DNA from 3 places in the Porticoccus sp. GXU_MW_L64 genome. Region 1 is predicted to be linked to each of the others. Evidence: predicted binding sites of a transcription regulator. Region 1 holds the regulator's gene; each other region holds the start of a gene.
The links. The regulator LexA, encoded in region 1, represses DNA repair genes until DNA is damaged. The targets are predictions, from matches to a motif close to ACTGTNTNTANANACAGT.
Positions count from the first base shown of each region.

Region 2: the regulator LexA is predicted to act here: its motif matches at 2,275-2,292, upstream of dinB (DNA polymerase IV).
Region 3: the regulator LexA is predicted to act here: its motif matches at 2,409-2,426, upstream of uvrD (DNA helicase II).

Region 1 is NZ_JBRKJK010000006.1:219,610-224,577, reverse strand. It holds gene topA (type I DNA topoisomerase) at 1-1,971, shown strand, start outside; gene ACVBEJ_RS06445 (hypothetical protein) at 2,124-2,372, shown strand; gene lexA (transcriptional repressor LexA) at 2,456-3,070, opposite strand; gene ACVBEJ_RS06435 (DUF6763 family protein) at 3,336-3,635, opposite strand; gene ACVBEJ_RS06430 (asparaginase domain-containing protein) at 3,965-4,456, opposite strand; gene tdh (L-threonine 3-dehydrogenase) at 4,553-4,968, opposite strand, start outside.
Region 2 is NZ_JBRKJK010000002.1:83,597-88,564, reverse strand. It holds gene ACVBEJ_RS02225 (efflux RND transporter permease subunit) at 1-1,640, shown strand, start outside; gene ACVBEJ_RS02220 (hypothetical protein) at 1,668-2,000, shown strand; gene dinB (DNA polymerase IV) at 2,300-3,367, shown strand; gene ACVBEJ_RS02210 (NAD/FAD-utilizing enzyme) at 3,385-3,942, opposite strand; gene ACVBEJ_RS02205 (TraB/GumN family protein) at 4,098-4,968, shown strand, end outside.
Region 3 is NZ_JBRKJK010000004.1:213,350-218,317, reverse strand. It holds gene ACVBEJ_RS04175 (S41 family peptidase) at 1-2,200, opposite strand, end outside; gene uvrD (DNA helicase II) at 2,452-4,620, shown strand; gene ACVBEJ_RS04165 (TRAP transporter substrate-binding protein) at 4,743-4,968, shown strand, end outside.

The sequences.
Region 1 (4,968 bases):
TTTGTGCCAGAAGAATACTGGACGGTGCAGGCGGATCTGGAGCGTTGTGCCGACGACCTTGAGCAAATCATCCGCTTTGATGTGGCCCGTCATCAGGGCAAAGCCTTTCGTCCCGGCAACAAAGCGCAAACTGACGCTGCCCTGGCGCAGCTGAAACCGGCCCATTATCAAGTCAGCCATCGGGAAGACAAACCAACCCGCTCAAAGCCATCAGCCCCATTTATCACGTCCACCCTGCAGCAGGCGGCCAGTACCCGCCTTGGTTACGGGGTGAAGAAAACCATGATGATGGCCCAGCGATTGTATGAGGCTGGCTACATCACTTATATGCGTACCGACTCCACCAACCTCAGCAAAGAGGCGGTGGAGGCCTGTCGGGAATTTATTGGCGTGCGTTTTGGCGATAAATACCTGCCCGACGCCGCCATTGCCTACAGCAGCAAATCCGGCGCCCAGGAAGCTCACGAAGCCATTCGCCCTTCCAATATCGACATCATGCCCGGTGACCTGTCGGACATGGAGGCGGACGCCCGCAAGCTCTACCAGTTGATCTGGCAGCAGTTTGTGGCTTGCCAGATGGTGCCTGCGGAATTTACCAGCACCACGGTTACCGTCACCGCCGGTGATTACGAACTGCGGGTGAAGGGCCGGGTGATTCGTTTTGACGGCTACCTGAAAGTGCTGCCTGCTCATCGCAAGAAAGACGACGATGTGGAATTGCCGGACCTGGCCGTGGGCGACGAACTGAACCTGAATATCCTCATTCCCAACCAGCACTTCACCAAACCACCAGCGCGCTACAGCGAGGCGTCACTGGTCAAAGAGCTGGAAAAACGCGGCATCGGCCGCCCATCCACTTATGCATCGATTATCTCCACCATTCAGGATCGCGGTTACGTGCGGGTGGAAAACCGGCGTTTTTACGCGGAAAAAATTGGCGATATTGTCACCGACCGCCTCAACGAGAACTTTACCGACCTGATGGACTACGGTTTTACCGCCGCCATGGAGGAATACCTGGACAAGGTGGCAGACGGCGACCTGGATTGGCAGGACGTACTCAACCGCTTTTACAGCGACTTTTCCGCCAAGCTGGAACAGGCGCAGAGCGAACAGGGCATGCGCCCCAATGCGCCCTCGGAAACCGATGTTCCCTGCCCCAAATGTGGCCGTCATATGATGGTGCGCACTGGCAGTACCGGGGTGTTTTTGGGCTGTTCGGGCTACGCCCTGCCGCCGAAAGAGCGCTGCAAAGGCACCCTAAACCTGCTGCCCGGGGATGAGGCGATAAACGTAGACGACGATGACGAAGCGGAAGCACGTCAGCTGATGGACAAGCGCCGTTGCAAAAAATGCAACTCCGCCATGGAAAATTATCTGATCGACGAAAAGCGCAAAATCCATATCTGTGGCAACAACCCGGATTGCGATGGTTTTGAGGTAGAGCAGGGCACCTTTGTGATCAAGGGCTACGAAGGCCCGGTGCTGGACTGCGACAAATGCGGCAGCGAAATGCAGCTAAAAACCGGTCGCTTTGGCAAGTTCTTTGGCTGCACCAACGAAAATTGCAAGAACACCCGCAAACTGCTGAAAAACGGCCAGCCGGCACCGCCAAAAATGGACCCGGTGCCCATGCCGGAATTGCAGTGTGTGAAAGTGGACGACCACTACATTCTGCGCGATGGTGCCAGCGGCCTGTTCCTGGCCGCCAGTCAGTTTCCCAAGCACCGGGAAACCCGCTCGCCGCAAATCGCCGAGATGCTGCCTCATAAGGACTCCATCGATCCCAAATACAGCTTCCTGTGGTCTGCTCCGGTAGCCGATCCGGACGGTGTGCCCACCTACGTGCGCTACAGCCGTAAAACCAAGGAGCAATATGTGCAGGCGGAGGTGGAAGGTAAGTCCACCGGCTTCCGCGCCTGGTACAAGGGCGGCAAGTGGGAGATTGAGGATAAGCGCAAGAAGAAATAAAGGTGGCAGGTCGCTTCGCTCACAGGTAACAGGGCGCGCTTGTGCGCTTACAGGGGGGGGCAACTGTATTCTGTAGCGGGTGCAGCTCCCGTTTTGTCACCTCTGTTTTGTGCTAAACTCTCCCAATTCTCTGGTTTAACAGATGTAACCCCATGCCCACTACGCTTTACGAAATTGTTCAACTCTCCAACGGTGACTACGCGTTGCAACGCACGGATGGTGGCGGCGAGCCATTGGTGCGAATATGTTTTTCCAAAGAGGCCCGGCATTATCTGCAAGAATCCAGTGTGGAAGTGGCCAGAGCCATGATTGATGCGGGTATTGAGGTGGTTGAGCAGATCAATGAAGAAGAAGCGATGGAACAGGAAGTGCGCGAGGAATCGCCGCGGTTGTTGCATTAAAACCCCGTCATTGCGAGCGCAGCCAACGGGGGTTATCAAGATTGCCAGGTTGTTCTCCGGACTCCTTGCAATGACGGGATGAATTACATATCCGTTCGTAAAACCCCCACGCTCAGCCCCTCGATGGCAAATTCCTGTTCCCGCAGATTTACCACAATGGGCTCGAAGTCTTCGTTTTCCGGCAACAGGTGAATTTCGTATTTGCTGCGAGTGCGTTTCAGGCGTTTCACAGTAACCTCATCGTCCACCCGAGCCACCACCACTTGGCCATTTTCCGCTGTCTGTTGACGGTGAACCGCCAGCAGGTCGCCATCCATAATGCCAATGTCCTTCATGCTCATGCCCTGTACTTTTAAAAAGTAGGAAGCGGCAGGGTAGAACAGTTGTTCTGGTACTTCGTAGTAATCCTCGACGTTTTCCTCTGCCAGAATCGGGCTGCCAGCAGCTACCCGGCCCACCACCGGCAAGCCATCCGGTACGCCGTCTTCCACCAGCAGGCGAATGCTGCGTGAGCCGCCGGGAACAATCTCGATAACACCTTTGCGCTCCAGTGCCTTGAGATGCTCCTGGGCGGCATTGGCAGAGCGGAAGCCCAGCGTTTCGGCAATTTCGGCACGGGTGGGTGGGAAGCCGGTATCGTAGATATACTCTTTGATCAGTTCGAGAATTTGCTGCTGGCGGGCGGTGAGGTCAATCATTGGATTTTCCTTTGGCTGGGAAAGTCTTGGCAAACATAAATGTGGATTTATATACAGCTGTAACTTTGTCCAGTATGGCTCTGTGAGGGCGTGGATGCAAGGGGAATTTCCAAACTATTGAATTTCCAAACTGTGCTGCCATGGCGAAAAGCACAGCAGTTCGGTAATCTTATGCTGTTTGCGGTGTTCTGGTCGAGATTGCTTCGCTGCGCTCGCAATGACAGAGTCGTTGGAAAGCAGGGTAGAGTTGCTTGAAGTTGAGGAGTTAGCCGTTGTTTATATCGAGGGTTGCCAGGGGGTCCTGAACGTTGTCGGGAATAACAATGTCGTCCAGTTCGTGGCTGTCTTCGCGGCTGAGTTCGTAGGAGGCGCGCCAGTCTTCCGGCGCTTCGGCGCTGAGTATCAGCATTTGCCCCCAGGTTTCAAAATCCAGTTCGCTGATTTCGCCGCCCAGTAATTGAATATCAATGGTGCCGGCACTGTCGTCTACCGCGACCACTTCAAACAACACATCCTCTGCAGCGTCCTGATACCAGGAACCAATTTCAGGGTAGTGTTTGGCCACGGCTGTGCTCCCATCTGGATGTTGAGTTAGGGCCTGTTCACACTAATCGAGTTACAACAGTGGCGATTCAATTAGTGTGAACAGGCCCTAAAACCCTATCATTGCTGAAGTGGCTTGCCTATCGCCGTTGGGTGCCTACAGCGCGCATTGGTTTTTACGGCAACAGTGGTTTTTTATAAGCATCGTAAATTCAAGGAATTAGCGATGGAAAAGTGATTTTGCTTATAGGAGAGAAGAATAAAAAGCGGCTGGGTAATGAAAAAAATATCTAAAGAAATGACGGTGAAAAGGGCCGTTAAGACCCTTTTGATACGGATAAAAAGTGGGTTTTACGGGTTTGCGGGCTCAAAGCGGTTGGCGGCGACATTTTTTACCACTCGGGTGGCGTCAAACAGTTGCCCATTCATGGTGATATAAACCCCTGGCTGCACCGCTTGCAGAGCGCCAAGGGCGCAGCCGATATTGAAGATGGCGTCGGTCTCGCGGAAGACCGCCGGTTGCAGAGCACCGGTCATCAGAATGTGCTTCCCCGGTACCTGTTCCCGCAACCATTTGCCGGTTTCCACCATGCCGTCGGTGCCGTGTGTTACCAGAACATAATCGCTGTCGCAGTTTTTTACCCGGTCGACGATAAGCTGGCGATCTTCGTCGGTGAGGTCCAGGCTGTCTTTGCGCAATACAGAGGTCACTTCAAACTCAAAGCCCACTTCCATGCGTTTAAGCAGCTCGCCAATCACCGGGTCGCCCACCTGGTAGTCGCTCTTGGCGTCGAAGTAAATTTTGTCGATGGTGCCGCCGGTGGTGATGATGTTTATTTTCATAGACGTTGTTTTCCAGTTACGTCATCCTGAACGCAGTGAGGGATCTCATTGTGTGGATGAACATCGAGATCCTTCGCTGCGCTCAGGATGACAATATTATTTGAGCCAATCCAAAATTACTTTCCCCGAATGCCCGGAGGCCATCATTTCAAACCCTTGCTGGAAATCATCCACAGGGTAGTGGTGAGTGATGATGGGTGCCAGGTCCAGGCCGCTCTGAATCAGGCTGCTCATTTTATACCAGGTTTCAAACATCTCGCGGCCGTAAATACCTTTTAATATCAGCCCTTTGAATATCACCTGGTTCCAGTCGATAGCCATCTCGCCAGGTGGGATGCCCAGCATGGCAATGCGGCCGCCGTGGTTCATGTTGTGCAGCATGTCGTTAAAGGCCACCGGTACGCCGGACATTTCCAGGCCGATATCAAAACCCTCGGTCATGCCCAGTTCTTTCATTACCGTGGGCAATTTCTCATTGGCCACATTGACAGCGCGACTGGCGCCCATTTTGC
Region 2 (4,968 bases), on a different contig from region 1:
GCCTGGTGGGAGCCTTTGTTCGCCAGCCGGTTGCGGTGTTTGTGTCGGCCATAGCCCTGTTGTTCCTGGTGTTTATCATTTATGGGCAATTGGGGCGTGGCGCCATATTTTTTACCGAAACGGAAAACAACTACGGTATGGGTTCGGTTCGGGCCAAGGGCAATTTGTCGGTGGCAGAGCGTGAGGGATTAACGGCTCAAGTAGAGCGGATTCTGTTATCTATCCCCGAGATAAAAGCAGTGTACTCCGGCAGCAGTGGCATTGGGGTAGGGGATAACGGCAGCGCCCGTTATCGGGACGAGGTGGCTGAGATATTGATTGAGTTGGTGGACGCCACTGAGCGAGAGCGCAGTAGCCGCGAGGTCTTTGCTTCCATCCGCCAGGCCACCGCTAATATGCCCGGACTGTATTTTACCGCTGACCCGATAGAAGGGGGCCCTCCAACCGGTCGTGACCTGCAGCTGCAATTGGCCTCTGCGGACCAGGATAAACTGTTCGCCACAGCGCGGATGATCCGCCGCCATCTTGAAGAAAATGTCGAAGGTTTGCGAGATATAGAAGACACCACCCCACAACCCGGTATCGAGTGGGAAATCACCCTGGACCGTGCCCAGGCAGCCATGCACGGGGTGAATGTTGCCCTGGTTGGGCAGATGGTGCAGATGATCACCAATGGCGTGCTGCTGGGCAAATACCGCCCGGATGACGCCGAGGACGAAGTGGATATCCGGGTGCGTTACCCCAGCAGTGATCGCAACCTGTCGGCGTTAGACAATATACGCGTTACCACTTCGCAGGGTGCGGTTCCGGTGGCCAGTTTTGTCAAACTGGTGCCTCAGCAAAAGGTCGACAGTATTCAACGTATCGACCTGGAGCAGGTGGCTTTTGTGCGCGCCAATACGCTGGAAGGGGTGTTGGCAGACACTAAGGTAAAAGAGCTACAACAGTGGCTGAAAACAGTGGATATCGACCCCGCTGTGGGAATCAGCTTTCGCGGTGCCAATGAAGAACAGGCAGAATCGCTCCAGTTTCTTGCTACTGCGGGTATGCTGGCGCTGTTCCTGATGCTGATTATGATGGTGATGCAGTTCAACAGCTTTTATCAGGCGTTCCTGATTCTCTCGGCGGTGATCATGTCTACCGCCGGTGTGTTGTTGGGGCTGGTATTCAGCCAGCAGCCGTTCAGCATTATTATGACCGGCGTGGGCATTATTGCCCTGGCGGGGATTGTGGTGAACAACAATATTGTTTTGATCGACACCTATAACCACCTGCGCCGCGACCGCCCGGATATGAGCCCTTTTGAGGCGGCGCATCTGTCTGCGGTACTGCGCCTGCGGCCAGTGCTGCTTACCACAGTGACTACGGTGGTGGGTTTGATGCCCCTGGCCAATGGCTTCAGTGTGGACTTTTTGCAGCGCAGCGCCGGGTTTGGTGGCGCGGTAACGTCCTGGTGGACGCCTCTGGCCAGTGCCATTGTCGACGGCCTGGTGTTTTCCACCCTGCTGACCCTGTTGGTGACTCCGGCGTTGATTGTGATGCCATACCAGCTGAAACGCTGGTTTTGCAAAGGCGACAACAAGCCGCAGCCCTACAGCGGCAAGCCCGACGGCAACCACCCTGGCCTCGGTATTTCGTAGCGTTGGCTTGTAAGGATATTCGATTCAATGCCCCTGAAAATTATTTTTAGAGCCAGTTTTATCTTTTGGGCACTGCTGTCTGTGTGCGCCTCTGCTTATCTGCTGTTTACCCAGCCGGCCATCTACTGGCTTGGCCCTCTGGTGGCGGGGCTGGCACCCATGGTGAATCTGGTGTTCCCCTACGACAAACAGATTTCTGCTCATCACAAGGTAAAATTACCCAGAGTGTCGCTGTTGGTGATGCTCAGCGTGGCACTGGTGTTGCTGACTGTTCCCGAACGGGGTCTGGCGCTGTGGCTGACTCTGGGTTGTGTGGGGGGCTTTTTACTGGATACCTATTGGGCGCGGGAAAGCTATTAACCCGGTAACACGAAAGACGTCCTGCCTTTTGTATCGCGCGCTCAATAAAACCTGACGCACTGTCGCTTCGCTCCTCGCAATGACGGAGCAACAATAGTCCCTCATCGCGAGCGCAGCGCGGCGATCTCACCCAGTGTGGCAGAGTGCTCGGAGAATAAGCGGTGGCTGGATGGAGATTGCCGCGTCGCTCCGCCCCTCGCAATGACTGCTTGGGAGGTTGTCCAAGACTGTTAATCCGCAATCCTTGCCACCTTCTGTAAATCATCCGACAATAGCTGTAATTACATACAGTTATTTTCATGCGCAAAATCATCCATATCGACTGCGACTGTTTCTACGCATCTGTAGAAATGCGCGATGATCCTTCCTTGCGGGATCTGCCCATCGCTATTGGTGGCCAGTCTGACCGCCGTGGGGTTATCGCGACCTGTAATTATCCGGCCCGTGAATACGGCGTTCGCTCTGCCATGGCGTCCGCTCATGCACGCCGCCTGTGCCCCGGTTTGATTTTGATTCCACCGCACATGGATAAATATCGGCAGGCAGCCCAGCAGATTCGCAAGATATTTTTTTCCTATACGGAGCTGGTAGAACCGTTATCGCAGGACGAGGCGTTTTTGGATGTGTCCGATTGCCAGCAGTGTCGCGGCAGCGCCACTTTGATCGCTCAACAAATTCGCCAGCGTATTGTTGATGAAGTGGGCGTGACGGCATCCGCAGGTATTGCCCCCAACAAGTTTCTTGCCAAAATCGCCAGCGACTGGCACAAGCCCAATGGCCAATTGGTGATTACCCCGGACGAGGTGGCCGATTTTGTCCATCGCCTGCCGGTCAATAAAATTTTTGGGGTTGGCAAGGTGACGGCGAAAAAGCTGGAACGTATGGGGATTTTGACCTGTGCTGACCTTCAGCGGCACGATTTGACAACTCTGGTGGAGGCCTTCGGGGTATTTGGCCAGCGACTTCACCAACTCAGTCGCGGTGAAGACGAACGCCCGGTAAAACCCCATCGGCGCCGGAAGTCCCTGAGTGTGGAGCATACCTACGCCGCGGATTTGCCAGACACTAAAAGTTGTGTGAACAAGTTGCCGGAATTATTGGTTGAGCTGAAAGGGCGCTTGCGCCCTGTGGATGACAGTTATCAGGTGGTTCGCCAGTTCGTTAAAGTGAAGTTTAACGACTTTACAGTGACCACCCTGGAGCGAGCCAATGACCCCAAGCTGACACTGGACAGCTTTGCGGTGCTTTTACATGAAGCATTTGCACGGGGCAACCGCCCGGTGCGATTGCTGGGCATTGGCGTTCGCTTTGTGGATACGCAACCGGAGCGGGATTTTATTCAGCTGGACTTGCCTTTTGATGGCTAACTGATTGTTAACACCCCCTAAGGCATGGACTTCATAAACCAGGAGAACTTGTTGCGCCACCAGATAACCAGAGCCGGTGTGGAGGAGCCGATACCGGCATCGCACAATCTGGGGTGGCGGTTTACAACTTGATCAAGAACGGTTTCCTGTTCAGGTTTTGTGTCCACAAAAAACACATGTTGCCCGTCTTGCAGTTGCTTTTGGAAGCGCTTGAATTGTTTGTGGGGCTCCTGAATACCAAACAGGCCGCCTTCCCAGGTACAAAAACCCAGCACAATAATGGCCAGGAAAATAAAGGGTACCCAGGTTGTTTGCTCTGGCAGGTTTGAACTGTGGGCCAGCAACAACACCACAGTGGCGGCCAGCAGACCGATCACCGCGCCAATGATGGTGCCATTAACCACGTCTTTGCGCAGCACAGCTTCTACTTCATTGAGGTGTTCATGCTTTGCTACGTCGGCGTCATTCAGGCTCAGCACGTGAATCTGCGGAGTGGTAAACCCTTGCGCTTCAAGCTCCTGTTCAACATTTTCCAGATCATCCAGATCACTGCTTATGTAATAGTGTCTTTTCATCTGTAAATCCTCAGTCATTGATAGGCAATGCCAGCCATTGAAAAACCGAATCGAAAAAAGCGGCAAGCCTTTTTCAAGTATAGCAACTGTGTAGGCAATTGCTTGTTGGAGTGGTAGGCTCCATTTTTCTGACTGCCAATAAGGTAAAAAATTCGATGAAAGGGAAATTGACCGCCGTAGCGACATTATTTTTATTAGTGGTTTTTTGTGGAACCGCATGGAGTGCCAACGACAAAGCGTTGTTCTGGAAATTGCAAACAGAGGAGGCCACGGTTTATCTGTTTGGCTCTATTCACCTGGCGAACAGCAGTTTTTATCCGTTGCGTGAGGAGATTGAAAAGGCTTTTGCCAGCGCTGATGCACTGGCGGTTGAGGCAGATATTCTCAATGTCGATGCTGTTCAAGAGCAAAGGCTGTTGTTCAAATACGGCATGTACCCGGCGGGGGAGAAACTCACCGAGCATATTTCGGAAAAAACATTCAACGACCTTAAATCCTCGCTTTTAAAGCACAATTTGCCGTTGCCGGAAGCTATGTACACCCGTATGCGCCCCGGAACATTGATGGTAACCCTGGGCTACCTGGTGGCTGCGCAATCCGGCCTCAACCCTGGCGATGGCCTGGATGTGCATTTTCTCCGGCAGGCCACAGAAACGGGCAAACAAATTATTGAACTGGAAGGTTCAGAGCAGTTGATGGCGTTGCTGGCCTCCCTGGGGCCTGCCGATTTTCTGGTACAGGAAACCATCGAGCAGCTGGACATGGCCAGTGAAATGATGGCACCCATGGTCACTGCCTGGAAACAAGGGGATGAAAAGGCGCTGGAAAAAATTACCGTAGACAGCATGGATACTGGCAGTAAAGAGTCCAAAGCCCTTGTGGATGCCTTTTTGTACGAGCGTAATCGGGGAATGGCGGAGAAAATAAAAGGCTATGTCAAAAAAGGCGGCACTTACTTTGTGGTGGCGGGGGCCGCTCATTTTGTGGGCGAAAAGGGAGTGCCTGAATTGCTGAAAAAAGCCGGTT
Region 3 (4,968 bases), on a different contig from region 1:
AGTCCCAGTCTACGCCGTGCAGGTCTTTCACGTAGAACTTGTCCCGCGCCTGACGCCAGGCGTGCTCGAACATGTAGCTGCGTTCGTCGGCCGCGTTCAGCTCAAACTCGGCGGCGTAGGCAACCGGTTTGGGAGCGCCGTTGCCCAGGGTGATTTTGCGGATGCTGCCATCGGCAATCACAAACAGGGTTTTGCCGTCTTTGGACATTCTCATGCCAGCTTGTTTGGCGCCCAGCTTGTTCAGCGGTTTGGTGCTGTTTTCATCGAAGTCGCGCACCCACAGGTCAAAGCCTTTTTCGAACTTGGCCAGGTAGTACAGTTTGCGGCCGTCTTTGCTCAGCAGGCCCATGCCCAGCTCCGCTGCGTGCAGGGTAAGGCGGGCGCGACGGTCTTCGATGTTGGCCAGGTCGATATCAATGGTTTTGGCTTTTGGTTCTTTGTCCTTTTTATCCTTGTCTTTTTTGTCGTCTTTCTTTTTGCTGCTATCGCTTTTTTTACTGTCTTTTTCAGCCTCTTTTTTGAGGGCGTATTCTTCCTTGTTGAGTTTGAATTTGTCCCAGCTGTCCTGGTTCAGGAATACCCCGTAGACATCCATTTCCGAACCCCAGCTGCCGTGGTTGCGGCGGCCGTGTTTGGCGGTCATCCAGGTAATGGCGTTGCCGTTCATCGCCCATTGAGGGGCCACATCCGCATAGCCGGACTGGGTGAGGTTGATGGGTGCCTTTTTGCCTGATACATCGATCAGGCCAATCTCTGTAATCCAGCGACCATCGATGTAACTGGCGGCAAGCCACTTGCTGTCTGGTGACCAGGAAAAGGAAATGTCGCCATCGCTGTAGGAGTAGTTGTACTTTTCCTTGAGCACGGTGCGGCTTTTGCCGTTGGCCAGGTTGAGCACTTTGATAGTGTCGCGGTTGGACAGGTACGCCACTTCTTTGCCATCCGGTGAATAGGCGGGCTGAAAGGTTTCTTCGCTGTTGGCCAACAGGGTTTTCTCGGTCAGCTTGAGGGCGTTGTAAAAGTACTTCTGATCTTTGCTGGCCAGAGAGCTTTGATAGAGGTTCCAGCTTTTATTGCGCTCGCCCGCGTATATCAGGCTGCGGCCATCCGGGGAGAACGACACAGAGCGTTCCATTTCCGGGGTGTTGGTGATGCGGCGAGTGGTGGGGTATTCGGTGGAGGTGACATACACATCGCCACGGACAACAACGGCCACTTCTTTGCCGTTGGGGGAAATGGCGAATTCAGTGGCTCCACTGCCCATAACGGCCCGCTGGATGGGGTTTGTCTTGTCATCGTTATTGATGGCAATGGCCAGCTTTTGTGGTTGGCCCCCGTCTGCCAGACGGTAAATGGAGCCGTGATAGCCGTACACAAGGTTGCCGCTGTTGTCTGCTGACAGAAAGCGCACCGGGTGGTGTTTGTGGTCGGTTACCTGGGTGGCTTTACCGCTCGCCAGGTTTTGCTGCCACACATTCATGGTGCCGCTGCGTTCGCTGGTAAAGTAGAAGCTCTGTTCGTCGTTGCTCCAGAGCGGGTTGCGGTCTTCACCCAGCCAGTGAGTCTGCTGGCTGTATTTGCCGGATTTGGTGTCGTACAGCCAGATATCGCGGGTTACCGAGGAGCGGTGGCGTTTGCGGAACTGATCCTCGTAGCCTTTTTTGTCCTGGTACAGAAACTTGTCGCCAGCGCGGTTGTAGCGGGCTTTCTCCGCGACAATGGTGGTTACTTGGCGGGGGGTGTCGCCGCTCAGGTTGACGCTGTAGGTTTCTTCCAGTCGGCCGCTGGGGAATTGGGTGTTTTGTACCGAGTCCATGCGCAGGGAGGTGAACAGTACGCTGCTGCCATCGGCGCTGAAATCACTGGGAATGTCAGGCGAGGAGTGGTGGGTAAGGCGTTTTACGCCACCGCCGTTGGCGTTCATCACAAAAATATCAAAGTTGCCGTAGCGGTTTGAGGCAAAGGCCAGCTTTTTGCCGTCTCGGGACCACACCGGGTAACTGTCATAGGCACTGTGGCTGGTTAGTGCGGTGGCGGTGCCGCCGTTGCTGTTTACCACATAGATGTCGCCGTGGTGAGTGAAGGCGACTTTGCTGCCATCCGGTGATACCGCCGGGTTGCGATACCATTCGCTGTCGGCGGCCTGGGCGGTTACGGCGCCCAGTGCCAGGGCAGAAGCCAGAAGTGATTTCAATGTCATGGAGCTACCTCTCCTCGGTTTTTGTGCAGGTATTTTTTTGAAGGCTCAAGAATATAAACGAGCGAAACTGCCCAAGCCCCCATTAAAGTTCAAATTATTTCGCGAAACTTTACATAAAGGCTGCCTTGTACATCGGGCTTTCCACATAATGGCGGCGGCCAGGGTGACGTACGGATCAATAGCAGTAAAAAAGACAATCGGTTGTTTTACTGTATATAAATCCAGTTTGCAGCAATGTTAGAATCCAGCCCATGGATGTTACTTCGATACTCGACCAACTCAACCCGGCTCAGCGGGAGGCAGTTTCCAGCAACGACGCCAACCTGCTGGTGCTGGCGGGGGCGGGCTCTGGCAAAACCCGGGTGCTGGTGCACCGCATCGCCTGGCTGATTCAGGTGGAACACGTCTCCCCCTACGAAATCCTGGCGGTGACCTTTACCAACAAGGCCGCCCGGGAAATGCGCGAGCGCATCGACGCTCTGCTGCCCATGCCCCCCAGTGGTATGTGGGTGGGCACTTTTCACGGCCTGGCCCACCGCCTGTTGAAAACTCACTGGCGCGAGGCCAACCTGCCGGAGAGCTTTCAGATTCTCGATTCAGACGATCAACAGCGGGTGGTGAAGCGGGTCAGCGCAACCCTGGGGCTGGACGACAGTCGCTGGCCAGCGCGCCAAAGCCAGTGGTTTATCAATGCCCAGAAAGACGAAGGCCTGCGCCCGCAGCATATTCAGCACAGTGGTGACCCCCATCTGACCATGATGGTAAAGATTTACAGCGCCTATGAAGAAGCCTGCCAACGTGGAGGCATGGTGGATTTTGGTGAGTTGCTGCTGCGCGCCCACGAATTGTGGCTCAATCACCCGGAGCTGTTGCAGCATTACCAGAACCGTTTTCGTCATATTCTGGTGGACGAATTTCAAGACACCAACAGCATCCAGTACGCCTGGCTGCGGCTGTTGGCAGGTAGCGATGCCTGCGTGACTGCGGTGGGTGACGACGACCAGTCCATTTACGGTTGGCGCGGCGCCAAAGTGGAAAATATTCGCAACTTCAGCCGGGATTTCAGCAATGCAAAGGTTGTAAAGCTGGAGCAGAACTACCGTTCCACCGGCAATATCCTCAATGCCGCCAATGCGGTGATTGCCCGCAACAGCGAACGGTTGGGCAAAAATCTCTGGACCGACGGCGCCGATGGTGAGTTGATCTCCCTGTACGCCGGTTTTAACGAACACGACGAAGCGCGCTTTATCGGCGACCGCATTCAGGCCTGGGTGAAGGATGGCAACAGCCACAGCGATGCGGCCATTCTGTACCGCTCCAACGCGCAATCGCGGGTGCTGGAGGAGGCGCTGCTGCGGGCGGGCATTCCCTATCGCATCTACGGCGGGCAAAAATTCTACGAGCGCCTGGAAATTCGCAATGCCCTGGCCTACTTGCGGCTGTTGCTCAACCGTCATGACGATGCGGCCTTTGAGCGAGTGGTGAATGTGCCGCCCCGTGCCATTGGTGACAAAACCGTGCAAGCGTTGCGGGATGCGGCTCGCGCCAGCGGCCAATCCCTGTGGCGCACTGCCAGGAGCGCCGTGGCGCAAGGCCAGCTCACCGCCCGCGCGGGCAATGCAGTGGCGGGTTTTTTGACCCTGATCGATCAGCTGGATGGCGACAGCGAGGCATTGCCTCTGCACGAAGTGGCGGATCATGTTCTCGCCCGAAGTGGCCTGGTGGAATACCACGGCAAAGAAAAGGGCGAGCGCGGCCAGGCGCGGGTGGATAACCTCAAAGAGCTGATCAGCGCGTGCAAGGGTTTTCGTCCGCAAGACCCGGAAGGGTCGGTTCTGGGGCAGTTCCTCGACGAAGCGGCGCTGGACGCTGGCGAACGTCAGGCGGATGACGGCCAGTCTGCGGTACAAATGATGACCCTGCACTCCGCCAAAGGGCTGGAATTCCCACTGGTGTTTGTGGCGGGCATGGAGGAAAATCTGTTTCCCCACCGCATGAGCATCGAAGAACCGGGGCGCCTGGATGAGGAGCGTCGCCTGGCCTACGTGGGCATTACCCGGGCCATGGAAAAGCTGTACCTGACGTTTGCTGAAAGCCGCCAACTGTACGGCAGTGAGAGCTTTAATTCTGTGTCCCGCTTTGTGCGGGATATTCCCGGCGAATATCTGGAAGAAGTGCGCCTCAGCAGCCAGGTACGCCGCCCCACCAGCTACGCCAAAGCCGCCAGCGCCCCGCGCTTTTCCGACAGCGGTGCCGATACCGGCTTAAACCTGGGGCAGCGCGTACAGCACAAAGTTTTTGGTGAAGGTACAGTGCTTAACTTTGAAGGCAGTGGCAGCCATGCCCGGGTGCAGGTAAATTTTGAGGCGGAAGGCAATAAATGGCTGGTGTTGGCCTATGCCAATTTGGAGGCAGTTTGAATTTCCCGTCATCGCGAGCGCAGCGCGGCGATCTCGTCCAGTATGGCAGAGTGCTGATGGAGATTGCCGCGTCGCTGCGCTCCCCGCAATGACAGCAGAGATAACAAAGATCGGTGAATGAAATGAAACTACAAATAATGAAACTATTGCTGGCTACTACGCTGGTTGGTTTTCTGGCCAGCTGTGGTGGCAAAGAGAGCCCTCAAGGGGAAGCTGCCGTTCAGCCCCAAAAAGTCTACAAGTGGAAAATGGTCACCACCTGGCCAAAGAATTTCCCCGGCTTGGGTACGGCACCGGAAAAGTTCGCCAAGATGGTGGACGATATGTCCAATGGCCGCCTGAAAATCA